Regions from separate parts of the Lysinibacillus sp. NPDC096418 genome, predicted to be linked through region 2. Evidence: a T-box and tRNA genes for the amino acid it is inferred to sense, from the RefSeq annotation. Region 2 holds a T-box; the other holds one or more tRNA genes.
The links. The T-box of region 2 lies ahead of ACIQZG_RS01275 (valine--tRNA ligase). A T-box ahead of a tRNA ligase gene usually reads a tRNA of that ligase, here a tRNA-Val.
Positions count from the first base shown of each region.

Region 1: it has a tRNA-Val gene. The T-box ahead of ACIQZG_RS01275 (valine--tRNA ligase) is inferred to sense a tRNA for this amino acid. The anticodon was not compared.

Region 1 covers NZ_JBIWEY010000004.1:164,243-174,633, reverse strand. The annotation lists gene ACIQZG_RS06440 (branched-chain amino acid ABC transporter permease) at 1-172, shown strand, start outside; gene ACIQZG_RS06435 (ABC transporter substrate-binding protein) at 230-1,477, shown strand; gene ACIQZG_RS06430 (ABC transporter ATP-binding protein) at 1,559-2,350, shown strand; tRNA gene ACIQZG_RS06425 (tRNA-Glu) at 2,613-2,687, shown strand; tRNA gene ACIQZG_RS06420 (tRNA-Val) at 2,763-2,838, shown strand; tRNA gene ACIQZG_RS06415 (tRNA-Tyr) at 2,854-2,937, shown strand; tRNA gene ACIQZG_RS06410 (tRNA-Gln) at 2,955-3,029, shown strand; tRNA gene ACIQZG_RS06405 (tRNA-Lys) at 3,041-3,113, shown strand; gene rocF (arginase) at 3,341-4,246, shown strand; gene sigW (RNA polymerase sigma factor SigW) at 4,381-4,944, shown strand; gene ACIQZG_RS06390 (zf-HC2 domain-containing protein) at 4,958-5,584, shown strand; gene cdaA (diadenylate cyclase CdaA) at 5,735-6,571, shown strand; gene ACIQZG_RS06380 (CdaR family protein) at 6,564-7,571, shown strand; gene glmM (phosphoglucosamine mutase) at 7,717-9,069, shown strand; gene glmS (glutamine--fructose-6-phosphate transaminase (isomerizing)) at 9,716-10,391, shown strand, end outside.
Region 2 covers NZ_JBIWEY010000001.1:264,463-274,853, forward strand. The annotation lists gene ACIQZG_RS01275 (valine--tRNA ligase) at 1-2,439, opposite strand, end outside; T-box leader at 2,486-2,747, opposite strand; gene ACIQZG_RS01280 (valyl-tRNA synthetase) at 3,013-3,621, opposite strand; gene ACIQZG_RS01285 (SRPBCC family protein) at 3,733-4,179, opposite strand; gene ACIQZG_RS01290 (DUF4179 domain-containing protein) at 4,469-5,734, opposite strand; gene ACIQZG_RS01295 (sigma-70 family RNA polymerase sigma factor) at 5,706-6,239, opposite strand; gene ACIQZG_RS01300 (TlpA family protein disulfide reductase) at 6,403-6,945, opposite strand; gene hemL (glutamate-1-semialdehyde 2,1-aminomutase) at 7,443-8,735, opposite strand; gene hemB (porphobilinogen synthase) at 8,736-9,716, opposite strand; gene ACIQZG_RS01315 (uroporphyrinogen-III synthase) at 9,713-10,391, opposite strand, start outside.

The DNA.
Region 1 (10,391 bases), on a different contig from region 2:
GGTTGATATTTTAACGGTTTACATGCCGGATTTATATCAAATTTTATCGGCCTTCAAAGAGTTTGTATTCGGTATTGTTATTATTCTGTTTTTAATTTTTGAACCAGGTGGTCTAGCTCATATTTGGTTAAATATGAAGAAGTACTTTAAGTTATGGCCGTTCTCTTATTAATAGAATTGACTGGGGAAAAATAAAAAATAATTAAAACAAAGACAAGGGGGAGTTAGTTTGAAAAACAACAAGTTATTATGGGCATTAATGGGGATTATGATGCTATTCGTTTTAGCAGCATGTTCAGGAGATGATTCAGAAGGAAGTTCTTCTGAGGGTTCTAAATCAGAATCAGCAGGTGGTGGAGGTAACCCGGATAATCGTACAGTAGTTATCGGTGGGATATATGATATTACTGGAGGAACTGGTGATGTGGGTACGCCTTATGCAGAAGGAGAAAAAGCGTACTTTGAGCATTTAGAAGCAAAGGGTGGCGTTGAAGGCTTAAACCTTAAATTAATAGGTAAAGACTATGCATATCAAATTCCAGAAGCGCAAAAAATCTATCAAGAGTTACGTGATAAAGAAAAAGTATCAGCAGTACTAGGTTGGGGAACGGGTGATACAGAGGCATTACGTCAGCAAGTTGGGACAGATCAACTTCCGTACTTCTCTGCTTCTTTCTCTGAAAATTTAAAGGATATTAAAGAAAGTCCATATAACTTCTTAATCGCGGCCTCATACTCAGATCAAGGCCGTACAATTTTACAATGGATTAAGGAAAACCACAAAGGTGACAACCCAACTGTAGCGTTATTATACAATGATAGTGCATTTGGTCGCTCACCAATTGAAGATATTAAAAAATACGGTAAAGAAATCGGTGTTGAAATTGTAGATGAGCAAGTAATTGATGTTAAAGCAACTGAGGCACAATCTCAATTATTAAATATGAAAAAGAAAAAACCTGACTATGCGATTATTAATCAAACTTGGTCTGCGACTGCAACAATTTTACGTGATGCAAAAACTTTAGGTCTTGATACGCAATTTATGGGTCTGAACTGGGCATCTGGTGAAGGTGTAATTGATATTGCTGGTAAGGATGTTACAGAAGGATACATTGGGATTTTATCTCACGCATTCCCATATGAAGATTTCCCAGGTATGGTAGAAGTAAAAGAATACTTAGATTCAAAAGGCAAAAAAGTTGAGGACATTAATCAAAAGTTCATTCAAGGTTGGATTGCTGCAAAAATTATGGTAGAAGGTGTTAAAATTGCAGCTGAGAAAAACCCAGAAGGCGACATTACAGGTGTACAAATTCGCGAAGGTCTTGAAACTTTAAATAACTTTGATTTAGGTGGATTAGCTGCACCTCTAACATTTACTTCCGATAACCATGCTGGTACAGAGCAGACACGTCTTGGTATTGTAAAAGACGGTAAGTGGGAGCAACTTACAGATTACAGAAGCTATAAGTAAACAACTGATACGAATAAACGGTAGACAAGCTCCTTAAAAGTAGGAGCTTTGTCTATATTGCAAGGGAAAAGGGGGACTTCTATGCTTCAGGTAAATAATGTGGAAGCGGTGTATTCGAAGATTATTTTGGCATTAAAAGGGATGTCCCTTCATGTGCCTGAGGGGAAAATTGTAGCATTGTTAGGTAGTAATGGAGCTGGCAAGTCCACAACATTAAAAGCCATTTCGGGATTGCTTTCTGGCGATGGTGGGCAAATTACGGATGGTACAATAGAGTTTCAAGGGAAAAAAATAAATGGTATTACGCCCGATGTACTTGTGAAGAATGGCATTTTCTTAAGTATAGAAGGGCGACGTGTGTTTAAAGATTTAACGGTTGAGGAAAACTTAATTGCAGGGGCATATACACGTAAAGATCGTTCGAATATTAAAGGAGATATTGAGAAAATTTATGGTTATTTCCCAAAGCTTCGAGCATTAGCACCAAGAAAAGCAGGGTTCCTTTCAGGTGGTGAACAGCAAATGTTAGCAATAGGTCGTGGAATTATGGCCAAGCCGAAATTGCTGTTACTAGATGAGCCTTCTCTAGGAATTGCACCATTACTTGTAAAAGAAATTTTCCAAAATATAAAAAAGATTAACCAAGAGGAAGGCACTTCTATATTAGTAGTAGAACAAAATGCCAATGTTGCATTATCTATTGCTGATTATGGTTATATTATGGAAAGTGGACGAGTTGTCATGCAAGGTGATCCTGCAACATTGCTATCTGATAAAGACATTAGTGAGCACTATTTAGGGATTGGTAAAGAAGGAGAGAAGAATTATAAAGAAGGAAAAATATTTAGACGTCGCCAAAGAATTGTCTGGTAACCCACGTCTTAATATTTTTGAGTTATAATTAGGCTGCTTATGACCGGATTAGACAGGTTTAAGTAGTCTAGTTTTTGTGTACACGCTTTTAATTAACAAAAAAGAAGATGAAAAAATTATTCACATTATATAGGAAGAAAAGCGTGGAATATTCCAATTAAAAAGTTTAGCAGAAAAAACTTTTTAAAAAGGGTTGCATTAGTGAAAAAAAGCTGATAATATAAGTCTTGTCCTGTTAAAGACAGCAAATAATTAAACGAACGGCCCCTTGGTCAAGCGGTTAAGACACCGCCCTTTCACGGCGGTAACACGGGTTCGAATCCCGTAGGGGTCACCAATTTTTATTAGCATTGTAGTAATGCAAAGGCCTAAAAGAATAAATAAACTGTTAAGAAATAACACCTGTTTTTATGGAGGATTAGCTCAGCTGGGAGAGCATCTGCCTTACAAGCAGAGGGTCGGCGGTTCGAGCCCGTCATCCTCCACCATATAGTGTTTATTTCGGAGGGGTAGCGAAGTGGCTAAACGCGGCGGACTGTAAATCCGCTCCTTAGGGTTCGGCGGTTCGAATCCGTCCCCCTCCACCAGTTTTATTTAGAATGTTTGGGGTATAGCCAAGCGGTAAGGCAACGGATTTTGATTCCGTCATGCCCTGGTTCGAATCCAGGTACCCCAGCCATTTTCTTTTATGAGCCATTAGCTCAGTTGGTAGAGCATCTGACTTTTAATCAGAGGGTCGAAGGTTCGAGTCCTTCATGGCTCACTTTTATATAAAATATTCAAAAGTGTATCATTAACTACAAATACAAATCTCTTACTGAAAACAGTAAGGGGTTTTTTTTCGCTTATAAATGTCAGAGTAATAAACTGAAGGGAATTTGTTCCTTTATCTGAATACTACTTTGGATAAATATTCATAATCATGGAGAGTTGAGCCAATTGTGTTATAGGCTTTACAATAAGTGTACAACACAGAGGGGGTATAGAATGGTGAATAAAAAAACTATCTCTATTATTGGTGTACCTACAGATTATGGGCAGGCACGACGTGGGGTGGATATGGGACCAAGTGCAATTAGATATGCGGGTGTTGTGGAACGTCTCGAGGCAATTGGGCATACGGTCCAAGATCAAGGAGATATTCGTGCTAGCCAGAAGCGGGAAAAAGCAACAATTGATATGCGACTATTAAATTTAGAAGAAGTTATAGATGTGAGTACTTCTTTAGCAAACCGTGTTCATGAGGCTGTAACTGAAAAAAAATTTCCGCTAGTACTTGGTGGTGATCATAGCATAGCGATTGGCACGCTTGCTGGACTTGGTGATCATTTTAAAAATCTAGGAGTTATATGGTTCGATGCACATGCAGATTTAAATACGCCAGATACAACACCATCTGGCAATATTCACGGGATGCCACTTGCAGTTAGTATTGGTATTGGTCATGAACGTCTTGTACAAATTCGTAAATATGCCCCGAAGATTAAGCCTGAAAATGTCATTATCATTGGAGCGCGCTCTGTGGATCCGGGCGAACGGGAGCTTATTCGTGAACTAGGGATTAAAGTATACACAATGCATGAAATTGACCGCCTTGGGATGGCACTTGTAATGGAGGAAGCGATATCTTATTTAAAGGGGCTTGCAGTAGATGGCTTACACTTGTCCCTTGATTTAGATGGGCTGGATCCGCTGTACACACCGGGTGTTGGAACACCGGTGCCTGGTGGAATGACCTATAGAGAAGGGCATTTGGCTATGGAAATGATTCAAGAGTCGGGTATGTTGACGTCAGCTGAATTTGTAGAAGTAAATCCAATTTTAGATGAGAAAAATAAAACGGCGGACGTAGCGGTAGAGCTTATGGGGTCACTATTCGGGGAGACACTAGTTTAAATGAAATTGTAAAATAATTGCTTTCATCAATGATACAATAAAAATCTTTTGTTATAATTAAAATTAGAATGAAACTTTTCTAAACGTTAAGTCGTATAGTATAAGACAGTTGTAAAGGTGGAGAAGTCAACACAATGGATGCGTTAGTAAACAAAAGAATAAAACAAGTGCTAAAAGGCGATCAAAACGCATTTGCCGATATTGTGAGTCTCTATCAGCACAAACTGTACCAAGTATGCTATCGTATGCTAGGCAATAAACAAGAGGCCGAGGATATAGCGCAAGAGGCGTTTGTTCGTGCATATATGAATTTGCATACTTTTGACCAAAAAAGAAAATTCTCGACGTGGCTGTATCGTATAGCGACGAACCTTTGCATCGACCGTATTCGAAAGAAAAAGCCTGATTATTATTTAGATGCGGAGATCTCTGGTACGGAAGGGCTTGATATGTATTCACAAATCGCTGCAGAGGATCAGTTACCAGAAGAGACGCTTGAACAAATGGAGTTACAAGAGCGTATTCAATATGAAATAGGTCGTTTACCTGATAAATATCGCTCAGTCATAGTATTAAAATATATCGAAGAATTATCGTTGCAAGAGATTAGTGAGATTTTAGATATGCCTCTTGGAACAGTAAAAACAAGAATTCACCGCGGTCGTGAAGCATTACGGAAACAATTAAACAATCTGTAGGAGGGGAAGCGTCATGAATATTTGTCCAGAGCATATTATAGAATATATGCATGATTATTTAGACGGTGACATTAGTCGTGAGCATGAGCAAGAGTTAAAGCAACATTTGCATACGTGCGTCGATTGCAAGCAACTTATGCATGAATTAAGTGAAACAATCGCCTTTGTGAAGAGTGCTTCCCATATTACAGCACCTCCGCATTTTGAATCAGCAGTGATGGCTCGCTTACCGAAACCGAAAAATCGCGTAGGTATGCAAAAATGGATTCGTCGCCATCCGATGTTCGTGGCAGCAGCAGTATTTTGCTTGTTTATGAGTGCAACTTTACTTGGAAGCTTTAGAAATGATCAGCATTTTTCTGTGACAAAACAGCCGAATTTAGTCGTCGAAGGTCAAACGGTTATTGTGCCAAAAGGTGAAATTGTAAAGGGTGATATAGTTGTAAAAAACGGTGATTTAGTCGTTGAAGGTGAAGTAGATGGTAATGTAACGGTCATTAATGGTCAATACATGGCATCATCAGCTGTTGTTACAGGCCAAATCGAAGAAATCGACCAAGCCTTTGAATGGCTTTGGTATACAATTAAAAACTCTGTCAAAGATGCGTGGACATTCGCAGATGAAGAGGAAACTAAATAATACTTTGGTACGTCCTACAAGATAGCACGTATGAGAGGTTTTCAAAGTCTACTCTTTTGGGTGGACTTTTTTCTTGAAAAAAGTTACATTTGATAAGAATATGCTATACTTAGAGTGTATGGATTCGCAATGAAAAGTGGGGGATGCCACGTGCAAATTATCGAGCAATTCACGGATTTAACGCCAGTGAATATTGTTATTAACTTTTTAGATGTACTGCTGGTGTGGTACGTTATTTATAAAATTTTAACCCTCATTAAAGGTACGAAAGCAGTTCAATTATTAAAAGGGATATTTGTTATTATTATTGCGCGCATCGTAACAGATTTTATAGGGTTACAGACATTAGGTTGGATGCTAGAACAAGTAATTACCTTTGGTTTCTTAGCGATTATAATTATTTTCCAACCAGAAATTCGTCGAGGTCTTGAACAAATCGGGCGAGGAAAGCTATTCCAACGCTCAACTAGTCAGGAAGAAGAAGAAGAAACAAGGCTTATTGAGTCAGTGAAGAAATCTGTCAGTTATATGGCGAAACGTCGTATTGGTGCACTGATTTCCATTGAAAAAGAAACCGGCTTGAATGAATATATTGAGACGGGTATTGGTTTAAATGCAGATATTACCTCTGAATTACTCATTAACATTTTCATCCCAAATACGCCACTACATGATGGGGCAGTCATTATGCAAAAAGATAAGGTAACGGCTGCTGCATGTTACTTGCCGCTATCTGAAAGTCCTTTCATCTCAAAAGAACTAGGTACGCGTCACCGAGCAGCACTCGGTTTAAGTGAAGTGACAGATGCAATTATCGTTATTGTCTCAGAAGAAACTGGTGCGATTAGTATTGCCATAAACGGTAACTTGCACCGTAACCTTTCTCTAGAGGAGTTCGGAACGCTTTTACGTAGGATGTGGTTCGGGGTAGCGGAAGAGTCTAATACATCCTCTAAGCTGACTTGGAGGGGGAAAAAGAATGGATAAAATGATAGATAATCCAAGGATATTACGGATCATTTCGCTTTTCTTAGCTTGTTTATTTTTCTTCTCTGTTCGAACAGAGCTAGCTAACAATGAAAAACCAGCTGCGAATGAGATAGTTGAAGTGATTCGGGACGTACCGTTAGAGGTGTTTTATGATGATGAAAGCCTTATTGTGACTGGTTTACCCAAAACGGTAAATGTGACAATTAAAGGCCCACAGACCTTTGTACTGTCAGCGAAATATGCAAGGGATTTTTCGGTTTTTGTGGACTTAAATCATCTATTAATGGGTGAACATAAGGTGGAGTTAAAGTACGAAAATATTTCAGAAAAATTAGAAGTAACATTAGACCCTCCAACAGTTGATGTGAAAATAGAAGAGAAGATTACGCAAGAATTCCGTGTCGATCCAGAGATGAACCATCGATTAATCGATGAAGGTTATGTGATAAAAGGTAAGACCGCTAAACCGACCACTGTTTTTGTGACGGGTGCAAAAAGCACGATTGAGAGCATTAGTTATGTAAAAGCAACTGTAACAGGGGAAAAGGGTATAAAAGAGTCATTTTCACAAGAAGCGGCTGTAAAGGTACTGGATCGAGATTTGAATAAATTAGATGTAATCATTGAGCCTGGGACTGTAAACGTACAGGTGGACATTGCTGCATACAGTAGGGAGTTGCCACTCGCTATTGTTCAGACTGGTACGGCACCTGAAGGCGTCACGATTAATGAGCTGACAACTGATGTGAAAAAGGTGGAGGTATTTGGTAAAAAGTCGATTATTGATGTACTTAGCGAAATAATAGTTGAAGTAGATCTAGCGAAAATTACTGAAGCTAAAACATATGAATTCGAAGTGAAATTACCAGAAGGCGTGACGAAAGTAACTGAACAAAAAATTAAAGTAAAAGCAGATGTTACAAAGGTAGAAGTGGTTCCTCCAGTGAGTTCAGAGGAAACTGATACTACTGTAATAATAGAGGATATTGATTCTTAGGCAATAACTGACTATAATTTTAAAGTTACTAGTAAACGAATTAAAAATAAGACTTTTTCCAAAAGTAAGCAGATGAGCATATTACCGTTCAAATTGACGGGGGGTATTACGGCTCGTCCCTGCGTTGAAGGAGAGAAAAATAAAAATGGGTAAATATTTTGGAACTGACGGCGTCCGTGGCGTCGCGAATAGTGAATTAACACCAGAATTTGCATTTAAACTAGGCCGAATAGGTGGATATGTTTTAACGAAGGATGCAAAGGATCGTCCAAAGGTATTAATTGGTCGCGATACACGTATTTCAGGTGAAATGCTTGAAGGTGCACTTGTAGCGGGCCTATTATCAATCGGTGTAGAAGTAATGCGACTTGGTGTTATTTCAACACCAGGAGTAGCTTATTTGACTCGTATTATGAGTGCGGATGCAGGCGTCATGATTTCAGCCTCACATAACCCAGTTGCCGACAATGGTATTAAATTCTTTGGTCCGGATGGCTTCAAGTTAACAGATGCTCAAGAAGCAGAAATCGAAGCAGTTTTAGATGCTGAAACAGATACATTACCACGCCCGATTGGTGCAGACATAGGCTCTGTTAGTGATTATTTCGAGGGTGGACAAAAATATATTCAATACTTAAAACAAACTGTAGATGAAGAGTTTTTAGGTATTCATGTAGCGTTAGATTGTGCTCATGGTGCAACATCTTCATTAGCGACTCATTTATTTGCAGATTTAGAAGCAGATATTTCAACAATGGGTGCTTCACCAACAGGGATAAATATTAATGAAGGTGTTGGCTCAACACATCCAGAAGGTTTAGCTGCATTTGTAACAGAAAAAGGCGCCGATGTTGGTTTAGCGTTTGATGGCGACGGCGACCGTTTAATCGCAGTAGATGAAACAGGAACTATTGTAGATGGCGATCAAATTATGTTCATCATTGGTAAATACCTAAATGCACAAGGTCGACTGAAAAAAGATACAGTCGTGTCTACTGTCATGAGTAACATGGGCTTCTACAAAGCTGTTGAGGAGAATAACATGCATAGCGTGCAAACAGCTGTAGGTGACCGTTATGTGGTAGAAGAAATGCGTGCAAATGATTACAACCTTGGTGGTGAACAATCAGGTCATATCGTATTCCTAGATTACAACACAACTGGTGATGGATTACTAACAGGTATTCAACTTGTGAATATTATGAAAGCAACAGGCAGAAAATTGTCTGAGCTTGCGTCAGAAATGACGATCTTCCCACAACGTTTAGTAAACGTACGTGTGACAGACAAGCATGCAGTAACAGAAAATGCAAAAGTTGCAGCTGTTATTGCAGAAGTTGAAGCTGAAATGGCTGGCAATGGTCGTATTTTAGTACGTCCTTCTGGTACTGAGCCGTTAGTACGTGTAATGGTTGAGGCTTCAACTGAAGCAGATTGTGAAAACTACGTAGAACGTATTGCGAACGTTGTGCGTACTGAGATGGGCTTAACAGAATAATACCAGAAAGCGGCTTCCTCCATTTTTATGAAGGAAGCCGTTTTTTTGTAATATAGAGGCTCAATATTGCTTGGGAAATAATTGGCTTTAGCTTAAAAAGTGCGGTAATTCTTATGGGAAATTAATGAGAGCGCTAACATTAGAGGATCTATTTGACTAATGAACTACTTTTAAGTATGATGGAAATGCTATTGGAACGGAACTAGTGTTGCGTAACATACAATAGTGTATATGCGCTAAGGAGGATAGGATATAAGCGTCATAAGGAAAACAATTATAGCGCCTGAGCTGAGGAAATTGGACGAATATGCATTCTCAGCAGACGAGGTGGAGGTTTATCGAAAATTCGGCGGATGCCTCCCGGTCGTATTACCCGATCGTCATTTTTTATCTCGAAAACATTCAAGTGATTGAATAGACAGAGGATAAAAAAGGTAGTTTAAATGCAAAAGATAATACGATGTTTTAGCTATCAAATGACCAATCGTTCATAAGAGATGAATGTGGTTGAATTGTGCTCACTTGTCTATGTCCATTTCTATGTGAAGAGAAATGGATGCTTATTTGTGACCACATAAAAAATTTGATCAGTTAAAGCTTAGTTTGTCATTGCATTCATTATGAATGATATCGGAGGATACAAATTATGTGTGGAATTGTAGGTTATATTGGTGAATTAGATGCTAAGGAAATTTTATTAAAAGGCTTAGAGAAGTTAGAATACCGTGGTTATGACTCGGCAGGTATTGCTGTACGCCACGAGGATGGGGTAACTATTTTTAAGGAAAAAGGGCGTATTGCTGATTTACGTGAAGCCGTTGACGAAGATGTTGCTGCAAACACTGGTATTGGTCATACACGCTGGGCAACACATGGCGTGCCAAACCGTTTAAATGCGCACCCTCATCAAAGTACATCAGGACGTTTTACGCTGGTACACAATGGTGTAATTGAAAACTATCACCTGTTACAAAAAACGTATCTTAAAGGCATCCCGATGAAATCTGATACAGATACAGAAGTCATCGTACAATTAGTGGAATTATTCGTGAAGGACGGTCTTGACACAGAAGGTGCGTTCCGTAAAACACTATCACTTTTACACGGCTCTTATGCACTTGCTCTTTTAGATGCAGAAGATGCTGACACTATTTTTGTAGCGAAGAACAAATCACCACTTCTTGTTGGCGTAGGTGAAGGCTTTAACGTTATTGCATCAGATGCAATGGCGATGTTACAAGTAACAGACCAATTCGTGGAGTTACATGATAAAGAGATTGTCCTGGTACACAAAAGAAGTGTATACATTTCTAAACTAGATG
Region 2 (10,391 bases):
AATGAGGCCGACTAGAGGTAAGAATAGCTCTGCTCCCGTTACAACAGCTGTCATTGATTGACCTGGTGCTTCTAAGCCTTCACCAATCGTTAACGTTTCAGGGTTACAGAATTTTTCTAAATACGCTTTATTTGCTTCAAGTACACTTACAGTCGCAGCATCTTTTGCTGAAATGAATAATGGTACTTTTTTGCTCATAGGTGTATTTACTTCCGCACGAATATTACGTACCGAACGTATAATATCCATAAGCAATTTCATATTATCCGCTTCTTCTGCGAAGTGTAAGTCATCACGAACTGTTGGCCATGCTGCCACTGTAATAGACTCACCTTCGTGTGGTAAGTGTTGCCAAATTTCTTCCGTAATAAATGGCATGAATGGGTGTAATAAACGCATCGTTTGATCTAACACGTACGCTAAAATTGAACGCGTCGTTTTCTTCGCGGCTTCATCATCACCATTCATTGGTAATTTCGCCATTTCGATATACCAAGAACAGAAATCATCCCAAATGAAGTTATATAGCTCACGGCCCACTTCACCAAACTCATAACGTTCTGCTAAAAAAGTAACGCGTTCGATTGTTTCATTTAGACGAGTTAAAATCCACTTATCTGCAACAGATTTTTCACCAGTTAAGTCGATTTCATCATATGTCATGCCGTCCATGTTCATTAATGCGAAACGAGAGGCATTCCAAATTTTATTGGCAAAGTTCCATACCGACTCTACTTTTTCTGTTGTGTAGCGTAAATCTTGACCCGGTGATGAACCTGTTGCTAAGAAGTAACGCAGTGAGTCAGCGCCGTATTGTTCGATCACATCCATTGGATCTACACCATTACCAAGTGATTTACTCATTTTACGACCTTCGCCATCACGTACTAAACCGTGAATTAATACATCTTTGAATGGCCGTTCACCCGTAAATTCAAGCCCTTGGAAAATCATACGTGATACCCAGAAGAAAATAATGTCATACCCAGTTACAAGCGTACTTGTAGGGTAATAGCGTTTGAACTCTTCGCTTGCTTCATCTGGCCAACCCATAGTTGAAAATGGCCATAATGCAGATGAGAACCAAGTATCAAGAACGTCTTCATCTTGCGTCCAGTTATCAGCGTCAGCTGGCGCTTCTTTTCCAACGTAAATTTCACCTGTTTCATTGTGATACCATGCTGGGATTTGGTGACCCCACCATAATTGACGAGAAATACACCAGTCGCGAATGTTTTCCATCCAACGAGAATATGTGTTTTCAAAACGAGAAGGTACAAAGTTTACTTTGCCTTCCTCATCTTTTTGAAGTTCAAGGGAAGCATCTGCAAGTGGTTGCATTTTAACGAACCATTGTGCTGAAAGGTAAGGTTCTACTACTGCGTCAGTACGTTCAGAGTGACCTACAGAATGCATATGTTCTTCGATTTTAATTAACACGCCAGCTTCTTGTAAATCAGCAACGATTTGTTTGCGGCATTCAAAACGATCCATACCGTTATATTTGCCCGCAAGCTCATTCATTGTGCCATCTTCGTTCATTACTAAAATACGTTCTAAATTATGACGATTACCAACTTCAAAGTCGTTCGGATCATGCGCTGGTGTCATTTTTACAACACCCGTACCAAATTCCATATCTACATATTCATCAGCAACAATTGGAATTTCACGGCCTACGATTGGTAAAATAATTGTTTTACCAATTAAGTCTTGATAGCGTTCATCTTTCGGGTGAACAGCTACACCAGAGTCACCAAGCATCGTTTCAGGACGTGTTGTAGCTACTTCTACGTATCCTGATCCATCTGCTAATGGGTACTTCATGTGGTAGAAAGCACCTTGAACATCTTTATAAATTACTTCGATATCTGAAAGGGCAGTTTTTGCAGCTGGATCCCAGTTAATAATACGTTCCCCACGATAGATTAAACCTTTTTCATAAAGTTGAATGAATACTGTTTTTACTGCATCTGAAAGACCTTTATCTAATGTGAAACGTTCACGAGAATAATCAAGACCAAGACCTAACTTTGCCCATTGTTCACGAATATGTCCAGCATACTCTTCTTTCCATTCCATTGTTTTTTCAAGAAATTTTTCGCGTCCTAAATCATAACGAGAAATATTATCTTCACGAAGTTTTGCTTCTACTTTCGCTTGTGTTGCAATACCCGCATGGTCCATACCTGGTAACCATAGCGCATCATACCCTTGCATGCGTTTCATACGGATTAAAATATCTTGTAATGTTGTATCCCACGCGTGACCAAGGTGTAATTTCCCTGTTACGTTCGGCGGTGGAATAACGATTGAATATGGTTCTTTTCCGCTTTCAGGTTTCGCCTCGAAAAACTTACCTTGTAGCCACCATTCATAACGACCTGTTTCAATCGACTGTGGATCATACTTTGTTGGCATTGAAATGTTTTCTGTCATTTTCGTTCCTCCTATTTTGGACAAATAAAAAAACTCCTAACGTCTATAAAAGGACGAAGGAGTTTTAAGTTCGCGGTACCACCTTTAATTCCGAGCTAGTTTAAAGTCCAGTGCCTACAATAGCACTTAAACAAAACCGATTCTCGGCTCTCAATTCGATAACGGTGTTTAACCGGCTCTAACTACTATCAGTTCACTAAAGCTGCTCTTGGGCTACCTTCAATTGTGCACAAATGGAAACTTTACAGCTACCGTTTCCTCTCTATAAAATGCGCGGGCAATTTACTCTTCCCTTTCCATGCATCGCTATTTAACTTCCAACATTGTACCGCAATAGCACGCATTTTTTCAAGTAGTTTAGTTATTTTCAACTAGTAGCTTAGAAAGGAAGTGAAATTTCATATGCGACGTAAATACAATCCCTGGTTTTTACCACCTTGGCTACGACAAATTCGTTTTTACTGCCGAACAATCATTTTACCAATTTGTGCTTTCCAATTTGTACGTGTCATAATCATTCCAACTACTGGAGATTTTATAATTTTATTATTATTGTTGCTTCTTTTCTATTTACTAATGAACGATATCATTTGACGGGCGTACTTTCAACAATGTGTAATTCTCTTCTAAATCCCAAATCATTGATGGTGCCTCTTGCTCCCATGAGCTAGACTCACGAATAACAATTTGATTCGTAGATTCTTTTGCTAGCATAATTTGCTCTTCAACTACCAGTACAACTTCTTCAGCAACAGGTTCAGCAACAGGTTCAGGTGGTGCCTCAACAATATGGGCCACCGCTATTACTTGCTCCGGTTCACTAAATGTACTCGCGATCGTCCATTCTAGCTGACATGTTTGGTTATTGAGTGAAGGTCGAATGTCTTTCACCATTAAACTATCAATAGATGCATCTTTCGGTAAATCCACATGTAAAGGAACCGCATACTCAAAATAGCCGGTATCTCCTTGAAGATCAAGTGCATCTATTTTCACCAAATCATCTGAATCCATCATTGCATGTTCTTCTTGGAAATCAAAACGTACATGTGCTGTCACATGATAAATACCAATTAACCGCAATGAATCATCTAATTGTTGAGCTTGCCATTGAGGTGTAATCTGCACAGCAGCAATTTCTGTTGGGCAACCATATCCAGGAAAACAAAATGTCTCACTCATATTCCAAGTTTTATGTTCGATAATATTCCCTCCCATGCATTATATGTTGTTTTAAAGAAGGGTATGACAGCAAAAAAAGAGGTGTCTCAGGGTTTGAGACACCTCCATGTTTTAAGCATGTAATGATTTAATTTTATTCGCTACACGATCTGTCAGCATTTGTGTTGCTTTTGGTACGATTGGCTTAAAGATTGGGTTTAAGATAGGACCTGCTAAGCCCCCTGCAGTCACCTCTAAATAACCTGTCATACGTGTATTGTTCTCATCAATACTTTCTGCTAGGAAATAGCCATTCCCAGTGAAATTATCAGAAAGTCCTTTTAAGTTAAACGTTACTTTAGAAGGAGCAGACCATTCTAAAATATCAATCTCTACTTCTACCGTTTTCTTCAATACACCGACATTACCTTTAAATGTCCATGTAGACTGTTTGTCGTTAATCATCGTATGCGCATTATAACCTGGGACAAGCTTTGCCCATTTCTCCATATCACTGACGAAATCCCATACGTTTTCAATCGCTACGGGTACTTCTACTATATGTGTGCCTGTTGCCATATCAATTCACTACTTTCTTTTATGAATAGCTATATTATAAACGATTTTGCTTACAAAATGCTTATGAGAATAGTTGTATTTATGACGAATAAAATTTAGCAGACAGGTTTCGAAACATACGCTAATATTAAGGAAGTACCAGTAGGTCTCTATAAAACTCTTAAAAAAGACAATTATTAAACAAAACATATGACCGTAGCCCATTTCGCTTCCTAATAAGGACTTTTTTAATACTTTCTATGTTATTACAAATTGAGTTACCTTTTTCATCATGCTAGTAAAAACAACTCTATTTTATTGGAATTGTTACTATCGCGGATTGCTCTACTTTCATGTCTGGTGTATTTGCTATTGTATGAACTAAAGGTTTTCCTGCATTTGCTTGGAACGTCAATTGATATTCATTCGGGCCAATTGGATTTAATATTTGGGTCGTCAAGCTTTCGCCTGATTCGACTTCAATCTCTAAAAAATTTGGCATCAGTACATCATTATAAGGAAAATCACTGTCCACATAGAAAGTCATTGTAGCTTCAGACCCCTTATGTTCTACATTTGTGATGACGATATCTCCCATCTTACCTTGTGAAATTCTCTGTGGAAATTTATCTGCAAGTGGCACTATAATATCTTCTCGTTCATGGTAAAAAGGGACGAAATAATAAAGAATTTTTAATTCTGTTATTTCTTCACTTAACGGCCCCAATAGATAAGTATAAGTGACCCCATTTTCATCACCACTCCCAGACTTGTCCAACACTCTGATAGGTGTACCATTTTGATCCGTTACCGTTTCAAAAAGAACCCGCTCTTCTGAGAATATTTTTTCCATTAACGCGTCAAACTTTACGTTCAATTTTGTTGTAGTAGTAGATGTTTCGAGATGATCTACCGTAAAAGATATACCATCGATTTCACCTGTTTGTCCTGTAGCTAAAGTTTTGATATTATTTTTCACCTTTTGGATTGGCGTCCTATAAACCCATTTGGCCGTCGGATCATCTATTTGATGAATATTAAATGTAAGATCGAAAGCATCAGGTAAATTATCTGGCATTCTAGTTTCCCAGACTCCGCGGAAGACATCATTATTTTCTAAAATTCGCATACTTGATCCCGCATTAATTTCCTTCCCATCAACATGTATACTTGAAGCATACTTACCTTCATAACTTGGCATTGAAAAGATTACATCAAGGCGTGCACCATCGTATACAATTTCTTCAACTGTAATTGGTAGGCCATTACTTACAACTGTCTCATTCAAAGTAACTTTATTGTCATCTGATAAAGCATTAAGTAATCCCTCATCATACTTTTCAATGTCATACATAAAACCAATTAAAGGAACGTCAGCTAAAACATTCGCCATTTTCGGTGAAATAAAGCCAGATCCTAGAACAAGGCCCCCTGTAGCTACGACTAAAAGCATTGCCATTGCAAATGATTTTTTCTGCTTTTTCTTTTTATGTTGCATCCCTTTTTCAATCACTTGATCTAGTTTTTCTAACGGCACATCGATGTCATCAATTGTCTTTTTTATATTGTTCTCCATAAAACTCGCCTCCTCTATTAAAATATTTTTTCAATTGTTGGATCCCCCTATGTACATTTGTTTTGACAGTTCCTTCTGGGCATTCTAGTAAATCAGCAATATTCTTCGTTGGAAGATCTCGATAATATTTTAATAAAATCACCGTTTTGTATTTCTCATCAAGCTGTTCAATCGCTTGAAGTAAATCTAATTTTTCATCGTAAGAAGATTCTTGTCCTCTCTCTGGTAGCTGCTCCTGCATCAGTAAATTTTTTTTGTTTTTGCGTAACATTTCAAGGGCTGTATTAATTAAAATCTTCATCAGCCATGTCGCAAAATACTGCTCTTCTTTTACCGTATGGATATTGGCATATGCCTTTGCCACTGTTTCCTGCACAACATCTAGCGCATCATTTTCATTTCTCATGTAAATGTAAGCCATCTTGTATAGCTTTACTTTCTCATCCTGAAGCAGTTTTAAAAATGCTTGATTATTGCCCTTCTTTGCCTTCGCTAATAATGACATCGCTAACAAGTTTGTCACCACCCTTTCTGTTTATCTATAAGTTAGATGAACAACTTATCCAAATCGTTTCAAATAAAATAAAAACGTCGAACTTTTATCGTCCAACGTTTTTATAGAAAAGTCATTAAATTATGTATCTCAAAAAATAAGCATCGTAATTTCCCTAAAGCTTTGATACCAATGTATTCAACTGCTCTCGGTTGATTTCACCCTGAATTCTGTATTGAACAATCCCATCCGAATCAATAATTAATGTTGTTGGATAACCAATAATTTCAAATGATTTTTGTAAGGTACCTTTCTTATCTAAAAAAATGGGAAACTTTATATTATACTGATCCGCAAATTTTTCTACAGATTCAACACCTTTTTCTTTAGAAGTCATATTAACCGTGAGGAATTCCACATTCTTTGGCTTTTTCTTATAAAATTTATTTAAGTCAGGAGCCTCATCTATACAAGGGCCACACCATGATGCCCAAAAGTTTAATACAAGAATTTTACCTTTGTAATCCTTCAATGTTGTTTCAGAATGATCTAAGCCGATGAGTTTGGTTTCATATGCAATACGCTCCGTCCCATCTTCATTTTTAATCAGAGCATTTATTGTTTGGTTATTTGTAAACCCATTTTTTACGACAATTCCTATCAAAGTAATAATTAGTACCAGCGAAATGATTAAACTAATCTTTTTATTAACCTTCATAACCTACCCCTTCATTCTATATTTTTATTAAAATAGAAATTTTTGCATATACATAACAATACTATTCTTTTCACAATATAGAAAGATAAATTAGGGATAAATTAGGTTTATTACCAAAAGTGTGGAATCTCATTTAGTTAAAGAATTTATCGATTTTAAAATGCGTGTTCATTGGAGTGAAGGCTGGCGAGTGTAGCTGACGGCATTCACCTTTCGCTGCAGGGCAACGCTTCCTGCGGCATTAGCGTCCCAGATGAGACCCTGTAGCAAGGCTAAAAACGGAACATCCTGTGACAATTTATCTGCACGAAAGCGAAGGACAGCCGCACACACCTTCGTGACCAACATCATGTTGGCCCGAAGCTGGCACATTGGAGGTTCCTCGGAAAGTGCCCAACCGGAACGGAACCCAAGCTATGGTGGTAAGCTGAGTTATTAACAACTATAAAAAAAGATAAAAGCCACCCCTAATGGATGGCTTTCTAGCTATAGATATATTAGCGTGCTAATTGTGCAAATACTTTATGGAATGCTTCCACTGTTTGCGCGATATGCTCTTCTGTATGTGCTGTTGAGATGAATAACCCTTCAAATTGTGAAGGTGGTAGGAAAATACCTTCTCCCGCCATTAAACGGAAATACTCAGCAAACAATTGTAGATCGGAAGTTTTTGCAGAAGCAAAGTCGATAACATCTTCATTTGTGAAGAAGAAGCCAATCATTGAGCCTGCACGGTTAACTGTATGCGGGATATTATATTTCGTTGCTGCCGCACGGAAACCTTCTTCTAATTGATCTCCTAGTTTTTTGAAGTATTCATAAGAACCTGCATCTAAACGACTTAACGTTTCATAACCAGCTGTCATAGCAAGTGGATTCCCTGAAAGTGTACCTGCTTGGTAAATAGGACCTGCCGGCGCAACTTGCTCCATAATTTCTTTTTTACCTGCGAATGCACCTACTGGAAGGCCACCACCAATTACTTTACCTAAACAAGTCATATCTGGCTCGATACCGAAGTAACCTTGTGCGCAACCATAGTCTACACGGAATCCTGTCATTACTTCATCGAAGATTAAAATCGTTCCGTATTCTTTTGTTAAGTCACGCAAGCCTTGTAAAAATTCTGGCTGCGGTGGAACAACACCCATATTCCCTGCAACTGGCTCAACGATCACTGCTGCAAGTTCTGAACCGAAGTTTTCAAAGACAGCTTTAACAGATGTTAGATCGTTATATGCGACTGTTAACGTATTTTTCGCGATATCTGCAGGTACTCCAGGGCTATCTGGTAAACCTAGTGTTGCGACACCTGAACCCGCCTTAATCAGTAGTGAATCACCGTGGCCATGGTAAGAACCTTCGAACTTTAAGATTTTGTCGCGTCCTGTAACACCACGTGCGACACGTAGAGCAGACATTGTCGCTTCTGTCCCTGAAGACACAAAACGAATCATATCCATTGCAGGTAAACGATCTAATACTAATTTTGCTAATCTATTTTCAGTATAGCTTGGCGCACCGAATGATGAACCCTTCGCCGCAGTTTCAGCAATAGCTTGAACAACCTCTGGATGCGAATGTCCTAAAATAAGTGGACCCCATGATAATACATAGTCAATATAGTCATTACCATCAATATCTTTAATGATTGCACCTTGTCCTGACTCCATGAAGATTGGGTCCATATTTACAGATTTGAATGCACGTACTGGACTACTAACACCACCAGGCATTAATTGTACTGCTTCAGCGTATGCTTGTTTTGATTTTTCGTAAGAACGAGCCATTTATTTCTCCTCCAACCAGCGTGCTGCATCTTTTGCATGATACGTAATGATTAAGTCTGAACCTGCACGTTTCATACCTAGTAATGTTTCAAGCACAACTTTTTTCTCATCAATCCAGCCGTTAATTGCGGCTGCTTTCACCATTGCATACTCGCCTGATACGTTGTACGCAACGATTGGTAATGTGAAGTTATTTTTTACATCACGAATAATATCTAAGTAGCTAAGTGCAGGCTTTACAATTAAGAAATCAGCACCTTCAGCTACATCAGATTCCGCCTCACGGAATGCCTCTAGACGATTCGATGGGTCCATTTGATACGACTGACGGTCACCAAACTGTGGTGCACCATCAGCCGCATCACGGAATGGTCCGTAATAGCTTGAAGCATATTTCACCGCATAAGACATAATTGGTATATGTTCAAATCCAGCTGCATCTAATCCTGCACGAATAGCTGTAACGAAACCATCCATCATATTCGATGGCGCAATAATATCAGCACCAGCTTGTGCTTGAGATATTGCTGTACGTGCAAGCAAATCTAATGAAGGGTCATTTAAAATTTGCTCTCCTTCAATGACACCACAATGTCCGTGGTCTGTATACTCACATAGACAAGTATCTGCAATAACTAGAAGTTCTGGGTGACGTTCCTTAACTAGACGTGTAGCCTCTTGCACAATACCATGGTCATGGTAGGCACCTGTACCGACAGCATCCTTTTCCGCAGGTAAACCAAATAAAATGACAGCAGGAATACCTAAAGCAACGACTTCATCGATTTCTGCTCCTAAGTTATCTAATGAAAATTGAAACACACCTGGCATTGAAGACACTTCATTTTTAATATCTTCGCCTTCAATGACAAAAATCGGATAAATAAGATCTTCTTTGTGTAAGTATGTTTCTTTTACCATGGCGCGCATTGCAGCATTCGCGCGCAGACGACGATGTCTTTGAAATTGTAATTGAGTCATGTTCTCTGTTCCTCTACTTTCATTAATTCCTCTAGTACAGCCTGCATCGTATATACACTTGGTTTCACATCTACTTTAGCGCCATGATTGGTAATCGCCGCTTCCGTGATATGACCAATTGCAGCAACACGAACCGCTTCCCAGCCAACAATAGATGCAACATCTAATGCGTAAACATCCACCGCTGATGGACTTGCAAAGATAACCGTAACATCCTTGTTTTCACGAATACAATTAATAATAATTTGCTTGTGATCATGTCTTTCAAGTGTTTCGTAAATCGTCCATTCCTTTAACTCAAATGGCAAGCCATCCTTTAATGTTTTCTTCGCTTTTTCACCACGAATAAACAAACAAGAAGGGTTCGCTCCAGCCACGCTCGGAAACTCTTTGACAAATACATCAGCACTAAAAATAGTTGGCATAAAGCTAACACTAAAACCTAATTTCTCTAAAGCCTCTGTAGTTTTGGTACCAATAGACGCAATCTTCCCTTGAAAATGCTGTGCATTTAGATTAAATCGCTTTACCTTACTTGCAAATGCATCTACTGCATTTTGACTCGTAAAAATAAGCCAGTTAAATTGGCGCGCATACTCTAATTGCACTTCATCATTTTGATCTATAAGTTCGCAAGTTTCAATTAATGGGGTAACTATTGCTCGGCCACCTAGC